DNA from 2 places in the Sphingomonas taxi genome. Region 1 is predicted to be linked to the other one. Evidence: predicted binding sites of a transcription regulator. Region 1 holds the regulator's gene; the other holds the start of a gene.
What was found. Region 1 encodes LexA, which represses DNA repair genes until DNA is damaged. Its sites were predicted from a motif close to GTTCCNCNCTTGTTCT; they were not measured.
Positions count from the first base shown of each region.

Region 2: the regulator LexA is predicted to act here: its motif matches at 3,979-3,994, upstream of uvrA (excinuclease ABC subunit UvrA).

Region 1 is NZ_CP009571.1:1,093,817-1,101,418, forward strand. Features, by position in the region: gene trpD (anthranilate phosphoribosyltransferase) at 1-261, shown strand, start outside; gene trpC (indole-3-glycerol phosphate synthase TrpC) at 258-1,034, shown strand; gene moaC (cyclic pyranopterin monophosphate synthase MoaC) at 1,031-1,498, shown strand; gene MC45_RS04890 (molybdopterin molybdotransferase MoeA) at 1,503-2,684, shown strand; gene lexA (transcriptional repressor LexA) at 2,743-3,426, shown strand; gene MC45_RS04900 (ComEC/Rec2 family competence protein) at 3,628-5,748, opposite strand; gene gltX (glutamate--tRNA ligase) at 5,829-7,235, shown strand; gene MC45_RS04910 (citrate synthase) at 7,252-7,602, shown strand, end outside.
Region 2 is NZ_CP009571.1:2,717,549-2,725,150, forward strand. Features, by position in the region: gene MC45_RS12410 (M61 family metallopeptidase) at 1-1,188, opposite strand, end outside; gene MC45_RS18620 (methyl-accepting chemotaxis protein) at 1,402-3,060, shown strand; gene MC45_RS12420 (hypothetical protein) at 3,487-3,867, opposite strand; gene uvrA (excinuclease ABC subunit UvrA) at 4,002-6,902, shown strand; gene MC45_RS18950 (beta family protein) at 6,930-7,602, opposite strand, start outside.

The DNA of each region.
Region 1 (7,602 bases):
GTGCCAGAGGACGCCGGCCTGCCGCGCCATCCGCTCGCCGCGATCCGCGGCGGCGACCCCGCCTATAACGCCGCCGCGCTGCGCCGCCTGCTTGCCGGCGAGCCGGGCGCCTATCGCGACGCGGTGCTGCTCAACGCCGCCGCCGCGCTGGTCGTCGCCGGCCACAGTCCCCATCTCACCGCCGGCGCGCACGCCGCCGCGGCCGCGCTCGACGACGGCCGCGCGGGCGCGCTGCTCGACCGCTGGATCGCCTACCGATGACCATCCTCTCCCGCATCATCGAAACCAAACGCGCCGAGGTCGCCGCACGCAAGGCGACCACGAGCCTCGCCGATCTCGACGCACGCATCGCCGCGGTGACCAAACCGCGCGGCTTCCGCGCCGCGCTCGACGCCAGGCCGGGCCACGCGCTGATCGCCGAGATCAAGAAGGCGAGCCCGTCGAAGGGCCTGATCCGCGCCGATTTCGATCCCCCCGCCCATGCCCGCGCCTATCAGGCGGGCGGCGCCGCCTGCCTGTCGGTGCTCACCGACGAGCAATGGTTTCAGGGCTCCGACGACTATCTCATCGCCGCGCGCGCCGCCTGCGACCTGCCGGTGATCCGCAAGGATTTCATGGTCGATCCGTGGCAGGCGACCGAAAGCCGCTCGATCGGCGCCGACGCGATCCTCATCATCGTCGCCGCGCTCGACGACAACCAGATGGCGGAGATCGAGGCATCGGCGCGCGACTGCGGCATGGACGTACTGGTCGAGGTGCACGACGCGCACGAACTCGACCGCGCGCTCAAGCTCAAGTCGCGACTGATCGGGGTCAACAACCGCGACCTGCGCGACTTCACCGTCGATTTCGCCCGCACCTACGAACTGGTCGACAAGGCGCCCAAGGGCTGCACCTTCGTCGCCGAGAGCGGGCTCGAGACGCGCGCCGATCTCGATGCGATGGCCGCACACGGCGTGCACTGCTTCCTGATCGGCGAGGCGCTGATGCGCGCCGACGACGTCGAGGCCGCGACCCGCGCGATGATCGAATGAGCGGGCTCACCCATCTCGACGCCGACGGCGCCGCGCATATGGTCGATGTCGGCGACAAGGCGGTGACCAGCCGCCGCGCCGTCGCCACCGGCCATATCGCGGTCGCCGCGGATGCGCTCGCCGCGATCCGCGACGGTGCGGCGAAGAAGGGCGACGTGCTCGCCGTCGCCCGCGTCGCCGGCATCATGGCGGCGAAGAAGACCGCCGAGCTCATCCCGCTCTGCCACCCCCTCCCCCTCACCCGCGTCACGCTCGATCTGGTGCTCGACGACACCGGCATCACCGCCACCGCGCTCGCCGCGACCGACGGCAAGACCGGCGTCGAGATGGAAGCGCTCACCACCGTGTCGGTCGCGCTGCTGACCATCTACGACATGGCGAAGGCGATGGACCGCGGCATGATGATCACCGGCATCCGCCTGCTCGAAAAGGCCGGCGGCAAGTCCGGCGACTGGCGCGCCTGACGCCATGGCGCTGTTGCCGATCGCCGAGGCGCAAGCCCGCCTGTTCGCCTCGGCGGCCCCGGTCGCCGTCGAAGAGGTACCGCTCGCTCAGGCGCACGGACGCTGGGCCGCCGCCGACGTCGGCGCCCGCCGGACGCAGCCGGCGACCGATCTGTCGGCGATGGACGGCTATGCCATCCGCTTCGCCGACCTCCCCGGTCCCTGGACGCTGATCGGCGAAAGCGCCGCCGGCCGCCCCTTCGCCGGCGCGGTCCGCCCGGGCGAAACGGTTCGGATCTTTACCGGCGCGGCGATGCCCGCGGGCGCCGACACGGTGATGATCCAGGAGGAAGTCGCCGCCGACGGCACGGCAATCCGGCTGACCGGCGAAGGTCCGCCGACGCAGGGCCGCAACACCCGCCGCCGCGGCCTCGATTTCACCACCGGTGACCGGCTGATCGCGCAGGGCGAGCGGCTGACCGCCGCGCGGATCGCGGTCGCGGCGACCGGCGGCGTGGCGACGATCGCCGTCCACCGCCGCGTGCGGGTCGCGATCTGCGCGACCGGCGACGAACTGGTCGAGCCCGGCCGCGGCGCCTCGCCCGACGCGCTCCCCGAATCGAACCGCGCGATGCTGGCGGCGCTGCTCGCCGACCTGCCGATCGAATTGATCGATCTCGGCATCCTCCCCGACGATCTCGCCACGTTGCGGGACGCCTTCGCCGGTGTCGAAGCCGATTTGCTCGTCACCACCGGCGGCGCTTCGGTCGGCGACCACGATCTCGTCCGCCCTGCGCTCGAGGCGGCCGGCGGCAGCATCGACTTCTGGCGGATCGCGCTGCGCCCCGGCAAGCCGATGATGGCGGGCCGGCTCGGCGACACGATCCTGCTCGGCCTGCCCGGTAATCCGGTGTCCGCGTTCGTCACCGCGTTGCTGTTCGTCAAACCGCTGGTCGCGCACCTCGCGGGCGCCGCCGACCCGCTACCGCGCACGACGATGACCATCCTCGGCGAGGACCTGCCCGCGAACGGCCCGCGCACCGACTATCTGCGCGCCGAGCTGCGCGACGGTCGCGCCTTTGCCTCGACCATCCAAGACAGTTCGATGCTCCTCACGCTCGCCCGCTCGCACTGCCTGATCGTGCGGCCGGTCGACGCGCCTGCCACCAGTGCGGGCGACTCGGCACAAATCCTCGTCATCGCTTGACGGGCGCTATCCTGTTCCCTAGAAGTTCCGCGTCTGTTCCGACGGGGAAGGTCCGCTCATGCTCACGCGCAAGCAACACGAGCTCGTTTGCTTCATCAACGACCGGCTGGAAGAAACCGGCATCTCGCCCTCGTTCGAGGAGATGAAGGAAGCGCTCGACCTGAAATCCAAATCGGGCGTGCATCGCCTGATCAGCGCGCTCGAGGAACGGCATTTCATCCGCCGTCTGCCCAACCGTGCCCGTGCGCTCGAAGTGCTGCGCATGCCGGAACGGTCGGAACGCAAGCCCGCGCCGGCCGCCCCGGCCGTGCCCCCTGCCAAGACCGGCAACGTCCGCCCCGCGGCGACGCCGGCCAACGACGTCATCGAAATCCCGCTGCACGGCCGCATCGCCGCCGGCGTGCCGATCGAGGCGTTCGAGGGAAGCTCGATGCTCGCGGTGCCGGCCGCGCTGCTCGGTTCGGGCGAACATTATGCGCTGGAAGTATCGGGCGATTCGATGGTCGAGGCGGGCATTCTCGACGGCGACTATGCGCTGATCCGCCGGACCGAAGTCGCCCGCGACGGCGAGATCGTCGTCGCGCTGATCGACGACAGCGAGGCGACGCTCAAATATTTCCGTCGCGAGGGCGCGATGGTCCGGCTCGATCCGGCCAATCGCGCCTATGAACCGCAACGCTACGTGCCCTCGCACGTCCGCGTGCAAGGCAAATTGTCGGGCATCCTGCGCCGCTACGATTGAGCCGCCGGCGGGATCGCATATGGGCCTCCATGTATGCCCAACGCTTTCCACCCTCTCTCGGTCACCCCGGACTTGTTCGAGACCTCTGCGAACGTCATCCCAGTGCTCCTGCGAAAGCAGGAGCCCAGGAGTCCGGAACGCCATACGCCGTTGTTCTGCTTGGCTCTGGACTCCTGCGTCCGCAGGAGCACTGGCGGACTTTCACGGGGCACCCCATCGACGCTTTCTATGGTGCTCGCCCGTCACCGCCGGCATGACCCGCACGGCAGCGAACCACGGATGCGCATCCGCGTCGCGCCGCACCGTCCGCACGTCGCCACCCGCGAAGGTCACCGCGACCCCGCCGGTCCGCCGCAGCATCGGCGCGTCCAGCCGGAGCCAGCGCGGCCGGCACGTTCGCGGCAGATGGCGTTCGCTCACCACCACATCCGCACGCGCACAGGCCGTCGCGAGATCGTCGCGGTTCACCGGATACAGGCTCCGCGTCGCCAGCACCCGCCAGCGCCGCCCGCCCGCATCCACATCGACCGCACAGGCATCGCGCGTGCAGCGCGCCGCCGCCTGCTCCCCCAATAGCATCCCCGCGTCGGCGCCGCCGTTTTCGGCGAGCATGTCCCGCGTATAGTCCCCGGCCCGATCACGCAGCAGCGCCAGCCCGCCGCCGACACGCACCGCCATATGCCGCCCGTCGCCCGTCACCAGCAGGTCGGGCGCGGGCGTCAGCCACGTCCAGCCCGCACCGATGACGAGCGGTACCACGCCGAGCCGCCGCCACCGCGTCCGCCACAAAGCCAGCCACAATCCCCCCGCCACCAAGAGCGCAAACGCCGCCGCCGGCATCGACGGCAGCGCAAGCGACGATCCCGGCGCAGCGGCGACCGCATGCGCGAGGACCAGCAACAGGCGTAAGGCGACATCGGTCGCCCACCAGACCGGCCCGCCGCAGCCCAAGGCGTCGAGCAGCAGGGCGAGGGCCTCCAGCGGCATCACCACGAAGGTGGTGAGCGGGATGGCGACGATGTTCGCCGCCGAGCCGTAGAGCCCCGCTTTGTGGAAGTGATAGACTGCGATCGGCATCAGCGCCGCCTCGACGACCAGCCCGGTGAGCAGCAGCGACACCAGCGATCGCAGCACGCGAGCCATTCGCCCCTCCTCGCGCGGCGCGAACCATGATTCGACACGCGGATGCTCGTGCAGCGCGACGATCGCCGCGATCGCCGCGAAGGACAGTTGGAAGCTCGCGCCGGTCACCGCCTCCGGCCAGACGAGCAGCACCGTCATCGCGCCCGCGGCGACCAGCCGCAACGTCACCGCCTCGCGCCCGAGCACCAGTGCCCCCAGCACCAGCAGCGATGCGACGCAGGACCGGATCGTCGGCACCTGACTGCCGGTGAGCCAGGTATAGCCGATCGCCGCCAGCGCTCCTGCCGCCGCCGCGACCAGCGGCAACCGGACGCGGATCGCCAGCCACGGCCACAAGGCGAGCAGCCGCATGACCAGCAGCATCGTCGCACCGACGGCTGCGGTGATGTGCAACCCGCTGACCGACAAGAGATGCGCGAGGCCGGCGCGGCGCATCGCTTCCGAATCGTCCGGGGTGATCGCACCCTCGTCACCGGTGGCAAGCGCGGCCGCGATCCCGCCGCGGCTGCCGTCCAGCCGGGCGGTGATATGATCGGTCAGCCGCGTCCGCAGGCCACCCCCCGCCGGGGCGGGCCGGATCACCGTCACCGGCGCGAAACCACGCCCGGTCGCGCCGATACCCGCGAACCACGCCACCCGTGCGAAATCATAGGCGCCGGGCACCGCGGCGTCGGGCGGCGGCATCAGTCGCGCCCGCAGCCGGACGACCGCACCCGCCCCCAGGTCCGCCGGTACGTCCGCCGCGGCGAGATTGACCCGCAGCCGCGTCGGCAGGCCCTGGCCGGCGTCGGCGCGGATCGTCAGCCGCATCAGTCCGCGCGCGATCAACGGCTCGGCCCGCTCGACGCTGCCGCGTACCACCGCGACGACCGGGCGTGCGAGCACCGGTTCGGCGACCCGCTCCGCCCGCCACCAGATCAGCGCCAACCCGGCGGCGACGGCCACGGCACCGAGCGCGACGACCCGCGCAGCCCGGTCGCCGCGTGCCAACCCGATGGCGGCGAATGCCACGGCGGCGCACAGCAGCAGCGTCGTCGTCCACGTCCGCGGATCGGGCAGCACGAACCACGCCGCGATCCCGCCACCGAATGCCACCGGCAGCCACAGCACCAACTGATCGCGTTCCGCCTCCAGCCATTCTTCGATACCGACGCGCAACCGTTCCATGGCGCGGGGCATTTGAAGGCGCAGAAGCCGCGTGCTAGGGCCCGCGGCGGCCGCTCCGGCCGTCACGTCTCGAACCTTGGGAGCAAGCGCGGTTGAGCGCCACGAACGATAATCCTGCGACGATCGTCACGCGCTTCGCGCCGTCGCCGACCGGCTATCTGCATCTCGGCGGTGCGCGCACCGCGCTGTTCAACTGGCTCTACGCGCGCCATCATGGCGGCACGTTCCTGCTGCGCATCGAGGACACCGATCGCGCCCGCTCCACCCAGCCGGCGATCGACGCGATCCTCGGTGGGCTCAAATGGCTCGGCCTCGACTGGGACGGCGACGCCGTCTTCCAGTTCGCCCGCGCCGACCGTCATGCCGAAGTCGCGCATCAGATGGTCGCCAGCGGCCATGCCTATCGCTGCTACATGACCGCCGAGGAGATCACCGCCCAGCGCGAGGCGGCGCAGGCGGCGAAGCAGCCGCTGCGCATCCGCTCGCCGTGGCGCGACGCCGATCCGGCGACCGCACCCGCGGGCCAGCCCTTCGTCGTCCGCCTCAAGGCGCCGCGCGACGGCGCGACGACGATCGAGGATCGCGTCCAGGGGTCGGTAACCGTCCAGAATGCCGAACTCGACGATCTGATCCTCCTGCGCTCGGACGGGACGCCGACGTACATGCTCGCGGTGGTGGTCGACGACCATGACATGGGCGTGACGCACGTCATCCGCGGCGACGACCATCTCAACAACGCCTTCCGCCAGCTGCCGATCTACAAGGCGAACGGCTGGCCCGAGCCGATCTACGCGCATATCCCGCTGATCCACGGCACCGACGGCGCCAAACTGTCGAAGCGTCACGGCGCGGTCGGCATCGAGGCCTATCGCGACGAATTGGGCATATTGCCGGAAGCCTTCGACAATTACCTCCTGCGCCTCGGCTGGGGCCATGGCGACGACGAGATCATCAGCCGCGAACAGGCGACCGAATGGTTCGACCTCGCCGGCGTCGGCAAGAGCCCGTCGCGCTTCGACCTCAAGAAGCTCGAGAACCTCAACGGTCATTATATCCGCGCCGCCGACGATGCCCGCCTCGCCGCGCTGATCGCGCCGATCGGCGGCTATGCGGACACGGAGTTGCTGACCCGCGCGATGCCGGTGCTCAAGGCGCGCGCCGCCAATCTCAACGAACTGAGCGAGGGCGCGCGCTTCCTGTTCGCCCACCGCCCGCTCGACCTCGATCAGGCAGCTTCGGACCTGCTCGGCGGCACCGCACCCCAGCTTCTCGCTGCGCTGCACGCCGCGCTTGACGCGGTGCAGCAGTGGGATCAGGAGGCTCTCGAAGCAGCGGTACGGCAGGTCGCCGAGGCCCAGGGCGTCAAGCTCGGCCAGGTCGCCCAGCCGCTCCGCGCCGCTCTCACCGGGCGCAAGACATCGCCCGGAATCTTCGACGTGCTCGCGCTTCTCGGCAAAGAGGAAAGCCTCGGCCGGATCGCGGACCGAATGGCAGTCTGATAGGAAGGACAACGACATGACCGACGCCGCCAAAGTATCCGTGGACGGTAAGGATTTCGACTACCCGGTCATGTCCGGCACGGTCGGGCCGGATGTCGTCGACATCCGGAAGTTCTACGCCCAGACCGGCGACTTCACCTACGATCCGGGCTTCACCTCGACGGCGTCGTGCCAATCGAAGCTGACCTATATCGACGGTGACGAAGGCGTTCTGCTGCACCGCGGCTATCCGATCGGCGAGCTGGCGGAAAATTCCAGCTTCATGGAGGTCGCCTACCTACTGCTCAACGGCGAGCTGCCCGAGAAGGGCGAGCTGGCGCAGTTCGAGCATACCATTTCGCGGCACACGATGGTGCATGAGCAGCTC
Region 2 (7,602 bases), 1.6 Mb from region 1:
GACGAAGGGCGCGCGCAGGCTCATCTCCTCCGGCCCGCCGTAGCGCCGCGCCGGGCTGTTCACGACGCCGCTCAGCGTACCGCCCAGCCCACGCAGGAAATCGTCGACGCTCATCTCGCCGGCGCGGCGGATCAGCAGCGGCCCGTAATATTGCGTGAAGCCTTCCGCGAACCACAAGGACGGCGTCGGATTGGCGCGGGTGAAGTCGAACGGTTCCAGTTCGGCCGGCCGCAGCCGCTCGACGTTCCAGCTATGCACGAACTCGTGGCTCAGCGTGTTGAGCTGCGCGAACTTCGCCTCGGCGAGCCCGCGCTTGTCGGTGATGATCGTCGAGTTGCGATGCTCCATGCCATCGCCGGTGATCTGCGGCAGATAGTCGGCGATGAACGTATAGGTGCCGTAATCGTAGCGCGGCGCCTGCCCGAACAGCGCATAATGCTGCGCGATCACCCGCTTCACCTTGGCGGTATAGGTATCGAGATCGGCGTCGCTGCCGGCGTGATGCACCGCCAGCCGCACGACATAGCTCTTGCCCAGCGCATCGGTGACCGGCCATTCGCGCAAGGCGAAATCGCTGATCTCGGTCGGGCTATCCATGAAATATTGCAGGTTGGGCGCCCAGAAGCTGTTCGCGCCCCTGGCGGCGGGAAGCTGCGTCGCGATCCGCCACTTGGGGTCGAACGGCGTGAAGCGCACGCGGATCGGCTGGTCGTCATAGCCTTCCGCCCACAGGAAGGTGGCGGGCATGTTGAGGTGCGCATGCGTCGTGTCGATCTGCGCATAGGTGCCGTCGCCCCAGTCGCCGAACAGGGTGTAGGTGACGACGACGGTGCCGTCGTGTCCGGCGACCGTCCAGCCATAGGGATCGCTGCGGATAAGTCGCAGCGGGCGCCCCCTGCCGTCCTTCGCCGACACCGCATAGACGTTCTTGGCGAATTCGTGGATCGCATAGCGTCCCGGAGACGAGCGCGCCATCCGCACGCGCAGCGGCCCCGCCGGCACCCGCGCGAAGGTCGCGGTGATCTGCGCCTCGTGATGCACCGCATTGGGGAAGGCGACGTCATACGCCGTGCCGGCGCGCGCCCCCGGATCCTGCGCCTGCTGCGCGACGACCGCCTGCGCCGCCGTCTGCGCCTGCGCGGCGGCGGCCGCGAGCGTTGCCGCGGCAATCGCCAAAACCGCCGTCACTCGTGCCGTTGCTCTCATCATCGTCCCCTTGCCGCTACCGCCGCGACGTCATGCCGCACCTATAACCATGCCGCTCCGGTCCGGTCCATTGCCGCTCGGCAGCACGCGTGAATCGCCCGGTCCGATATTTGCTCCCGAAGTATAAACGCGCGATCGCGCGCCTCTATAATTGGTGGGGCGGCTGCTCTTTTCCGCCATCAGAGGAATAGACACTTGCTGCTTCGCCGCTTCAACGTCCGCGTCATCGCGCCCCTGGTCGGCGCGATCCTGTTGCTGTGGCTGCTGGCGGGCGTGACGTACCGCGAGGACCGTGCGCTGGAGGCGGCGAACGTCGCCGCACTGGAAGCGCAGGAGCGGGTGCTGGCCGTGACCGAGGTCCGTTCGGTCAGTCGCTCGCTGCAGCGCGACGCGCTCAACCTCATCACCGAAACCGATCCCGAGGAACGGGGGATCATCGTCCGGAAGTTCGACACACGCTCGCAGCAGATGCGCCAGATGTTGCGCGACCTCGAGGACACCAAGGCGCGCCACGTCCTGCCCGAGGATTATTTCCGCCTGTCGCACACCGTCGTCGCCGCACTGGGCGAGGTTGCCGCCGAAGCGAACGCGGGCAACCGGTCCGACGCATTGCGCCATCTGCGCGAGGTCGTCCGCCCCGCCGAACGGGCCGCTTCGAAGGTCGCCGACGCCCAGATCGATGCGATGACCGCAGAGGTCGCCGCGCTGCGCCACAAGGCCGCGGTCGCGCAACGCGCCGCGAACCGGACGCTGTTGGCCGCCGTGACCTTTCTCAGCCTGCTCGCGGTCGCGGTCGGGGCGCTGACCGAGATGATCCGTCGCGAGCAGGCCCGCCTCATCGTCCGCAGCATCGGCGGCGCGCTGCACAAGCTCGCCGGCGGCGATCTCACCGTGCGGGTCGAAGGCGCCCTCGCCGGAGAGTTCGGCAAGCTCAAGAGCGATTTCAACCACGCCGCCGACGCCCTTGGCACGGCACTGGCCTCGGTCCGCCTCAGCGCCACCGATATCGCGTCCGGCGCGCAGGAATTGATGCAATCATCGAACGATCTGTCCCAACGTACCGAGCGGCAGGCGACGAGCCTCGAGGAAACCGCCAGCGCGCTCCAGCAGCTCAGCGGCGCGCTGACCGACTCCGCCGGCAACGCCGTGCAGGTGCGCCAAGCGGTTTCGGAAGCGCATGTCGACGCCGAAAAGTCGGGCGAGATGCTCAAGGACGCGGTCGCCGCGATCAACCGGCTCGAACAATTCTCCAACGAAATCGGTGAAATCCTCGTCGTCATCGACCGCATCGCCTTTCAGACCAACCTGCTGGCGCTCAACGCCGGGGTCGAGGCGGCACGCGCCGGCGAAGCCGGCAAGGGCTTCGCGGTCGTCGCGCAGGAAGTGCGCGCGCTTGCCGGACGGTCGGCCGAGGCCGCGATGGACGTCAAGCGACGGATCGGCCGCTCGGCCGAGCAGATCGGGCTCGGCGTCCGCTCGGTCGGCGACGTCGAGATCGCCCTCGGCCGGGTGATCGAGCGCGTCGGCAAGATGGCACTGCTGACCACCAACATCGCCGAGAACGTCGAACATCAGTCCCTCGCCTTGCAGCAGATCACGGCCGCGGTGGCCGAGCTCGACAACGTCACACAGCAGAATGCCGCGGTCGCCGAAGAAGAGACCGCCGCCGCGCGCAAGCTGGTCGACGAGACGCATGCGATGACCGACCAGATCGAGCAGTTCCGCTTCACCGAATGGGAGGCCGCCAACGACCTCCTGCCCGAGCGCGACCGCCAGCCGCGTCGGGCATGGCGGCAACGCCCGGTCGACCTGACGCCACAGACGATCGTCCCGCTCAAGCAAAGGCTGTCCTGATGCCCGCGGGCCAGATCGACATTCCGTATCCCGGCCGATGATGAGCGCCGAAGCTTCGCTCTTCCGTCACCCCAAAGCGATCGCACAGGGGCGTTCGCACGAGCCCACCGTCTGCTAAGCCCACCCCGTCACCCGGACTTGTTCCGGGGTCCACCCTGCGGCGAGGGGTAAGACTTGACGGGACACCATCCCGCACGGCCCGATGGACGCCGGAACACGTCGAGGCTCTAAGACAGTCCACATCAGCACAGTGCTCCTGCGAACGCAGGAGCCCAGAGCCAAACAAAACAACACCTTATGGCGCTCGGAACGCCTGGGCTCCTGCGTTCGCAGGAGCACTACGCGGCGTTTGCAAAGGCCCCCGACAAAACCGCGGTGATGCACCCGGACGGTCAAGGCCGCGACACCACCGCATGCCGATCCGGCCTAGGCCTTCTTCCCCCCGAACAACCGGCCGAGCAGCGCCTCCGCCGCCTTGCCGACCGCATCGGCGATCGCCTGCGGATCGGGTTGCGTCTGCGTGCCCTGCGGCGGTTCGGGTGGACGCCGCGGCTCGGGTGCCGCCCCCGTCGTCGGAGGCACCGGCGGCACCGGCCGCTCCCCCGCCGCCTCGCGCTTCGTCCGGCCCTTCGCCACCGCCGCGGTCGCCGCCGCCGCGGCCATCGTCAGCCCCGCCGCGAGCATCTCGCGCCCCTGCGGGCTGTTCGCTTTCTCAAGCAACGCCCCGCCCGCCTCGCGCAGCTCCTTGGGCAGGCGGATGCCGAGCACCTCCTTGGGGAGCTTCGCCTTCTTCGTCTTCTTGCCCATGCGCGGCCTCTCTGTCTGTGTGTCGCCGAGATAAGACACGCGCCGCGCGTTTCAACGTGGTGCTGGCGAAGCCTCCCGCGCGTTCCTACTTCCCGGACTAGCCCCAGACACAGAACAGAAGTAGAACCCGCCACATGCTGACCAAAATCACCGTCCGCGGCGCGCGCGAGCACAACCTCAAGGACGTCGATGTCGACATCCCCCGCGATACGCTGACGGTGATCACCGGCCTGTCGGGTTCGGGCAAGTCGTCCCTCGCCTTCGACACCATCTATGCCGAGGGCCAGCGCCGCTACGTCGAATCGCTCTCCGCCTACGCCCGCCAGTTCCTCGAGCTGATGCAGAAGCCCGACGTCGATCATATCGAGGGCCTGTCGCCGGCGATCTCGATCGAGCAGAAGACGACCAGCCGCAACCCGCGCTCGACGGTGGCGACCGTCACCGAGATCTACGATTACATGCGCCTGCTCTGGGCGCGCGTCGGCATCCCCTACAGCCCCGCGACCGGCGAGCCGATCGCCGCGCAGACCGTCAGCCAGATGGTCGACCGCGTCCTCGCGCTGCCCGAGGGGACGCGCCTCTATCTGCTCGCCCCCGTCGTGCGCGGCCGCAAGGGCGAATATCGCAAGGAACTCGCCGAATGGCAGAAGGCGGGCTTCACCCGCGTCCGCATCGACGGCGAGATCCACGAGATCGACGAGGCCCCCGCGCTCGACAAGAAGTTCAAGCACGACATCGAGATCGTCGTCGACCGGCTGGTCGTGCGCGGCGACGCCGCGACGCGCCTCGCCGAGAGTTTCGAGACCGCGCTGAAACTCGCCGACGGCCTCGCCTATGTCGATCCCGCCGACCCCGCCAAAGACGAATATACGCCGCACACGCCCAAGTCGGAAGTGCTCGGCGACAACGCCCCTCCCGGCCGCATCGTCTTCTCCGAGAAGTTCGCCTGCCCTATCAGCGGCTTCACCATCGCCGAGATCGAACCGCGGCTGTTCTCGTTCAACGCGCCGCAGGGCGCCTGCCCAGCCTGCGACGGGCTCGGCGAGAAACTGCTGTTCGACGAGGATCTCGTCGTCCCCAACCACGGGCTCAGCATCAAGAAGGGCGCCGTCGTCCCCTGGGCCAAATCCAACCCGCCCAGCCCTTATTACATGCAGGTGCTCGGCAGCCTCGCGCGCGAATTCGACTTCAGCCTCGACACGCCCTGGGCCGACCTGCCAGAGGCGATCCACGCGCTGATCCTGCACGGCAGCAAGGGCAAGCCCGTCACGCTGACCTTCGTCGACGGCAAGAAGGCCTATGACGTCAAGAAGCCGTTCGAGGGCGTCGTCGGCAACCTCAACCGCCGCCTGCTCCAGACCGAGAGCGCGTGGATGCGCGAGGAATTGTCCAAATACCAGAGCTCGCGCCCGTGCGAGGTCTGCCACGGCGCGCGCCTCAAGCCCGAGGCGCTGGCGGTCAAGATCGCGATGCGCGACATCGCCTATGCCACGCATCTCTCGGTGGTCGACGCGCTCGCCTTCTTCACCGATTTGCCCAACCATCTCGGCGACCAACAGCGCGCGATCGCCGAGCGCATCCTGAAGGAGATCGTCGAGCGCCTGGGCTTCCTCAACAACGTCGGCCTCGACTATCTCAACCTCGACCGTACCAGCGGCACCTTGTCGGGCGGCGAGAGCCAGCGCATCCGCCTCGCCAGCCAGATCGGCAGCGGCCTGTCGGGCGTGCTCTACGTGCTCGACGAACCCTCGATCGGGCTGCACCAGCGCGACAACGACATGCTGCTCGCGACGCTCAGGCGCCTGCGCGACCTCGGCAACACCGTGCTCGTCGTCGAACATGACGAGGATGCGATCCGCACCGCCGATTACGTCATCGACATGGGGCCGGGCGCCGGCGTCCACGGCGGCCAGATCGTCGCGCAGGGCACGCTCAAGCAGATCCTCAAGAGCAAGACGAGCATCACCGCCGACTATCTCAACGGCACCCGCCAGGTCCCGGTGCCGGCCAAGCGCCGCAAGGGCAACGGCAAGCAGCTCACCGTCCACAATGCGCGCGCCAACAATCTCACCGGCGTCACCGCGAGCATCCCGCTCGGCACCTTCACCTGCATCACCGGCGTGTCGGGCTCGGGCAAGTCGAGCTTCACGATCGACACGCTCTATGCCGCCGCGGCGCGCGCGCTCAACGGCGCGCGCATCCTCGCCGGCAAGCACGACAAGGTCAGCGGCCTCCAGCATCTCGACAAGGTGATCGACATCGACCAGTCGCCGATCGGCCGCACCCCGCGCTCGAACCCGGCGACCTATACGGGCAGCTTCACGCAGATCCGCGACTGGTTCGCCGGCCTGCCCGAGAGCCAGGCGCGCGGCTACAAGCCCGGCCGGTTCAGCTTCAACGTCAAGGGCGGCCGCTGCGAGGCGTGCCAGGGCGACGGCGTGCTCAAGATCGAGATGCACTTCCTCCCCGACGTCTACGTCACCTGCGACGTCTGCCACGGCGCGCGCTACAATCGCGAGACGCTGGAGGTGAAGTTCAAGGGCAAGAGCATCGCCGACGTGCTCGACATGACGGTCGAGGATGCGGCAGAATTCTTCAAGGCGGTGCCGCCGATCCGCGACAAGATGGAGATGCTGGTCGAGGTCGGCCTCGGCTACGTCAAGGTCGGCCAGCAGGCGACGACGCTGTCGGGCGGCGAGGCGCAGCGCGTCAAGCTCGCCAAGGAACTCGCCCGCCGCGCGACCGGGAACACGCTGTATATTCTCGACGAGCCGACCACCGGCCTGCATTTCGAAGACGTCCGCAAATTGCTCGAAGTGCTCCATGCGCTGGTCGAGCAGGGCAATACGGTGGTGGTGATCGAGCATAATCTCGACGTCATCAAGACCGCCGACTGGGTGGTCGATCTGGGTCCCGAAGGCGGCGTCAAGGGCGGCGAGATCGTCGCGGTCGGCACGCCCGAAGTGGTGGCCAAGGAACCGCGGAGCTTCACAGGCAAGTATCTCGCGCCGTTGTTGAAGGCGCGTGGCAGTTAGGCGCAGCAGAAATGTTCCGCAATTTCACTAATCTTGATAAGGTGCCTCATCAAGAGGAAGGTTGCTATCGGCTCCGGATTGCAAAGTCATATGAATATTCAAGCGTACAGTAGCCGCAGACTGTCTGCTTTGAATTCCGTTTCCTTGATCATCCGTGATAGAGATCATCTCCTTACCCCAGCAAGATGGGGTTTGCTGAAAGCTCGGGTAATGAGACGCCTGCCACGCCATCTCGCTGAAACCAAGGTCGTTGTCAGGGTCAGACCGAAAAATGTCCCAAGATGTCGGCCTTGGCAGATCTACACGTGATGGAATTTTGCCACCACCGCCGGTTGTTGATGGCCGCGTACTTCCCCAGTCGCCATACGTCAGATCAGCACTGTTAAAGCGTTGCCGAACTGTAGCAAAAAGAACCCGCTCTGTTCCACTCTCTTCGCTATGACCAATGATATGTCGAAACGAACTAGGAAACGAGCTTGAGACCACTGCAATTTCTGCTTCCGGAATTGCGCCGTTTATTCGATCAACTACTGGCATGGTCCATGCCTCCAGCGCTTGGTAATCCCGCGACCATCCCGCGTCCACGACAAAGACGGTGTCGTGAGGTAATGGAGATCGCGCTGCAAACAGACGGGTAAAATGGGGAAATGCTATTCCGCGCTGCTGGTGGACAATGAGCCCCCTGTCCAATCGATCGGCA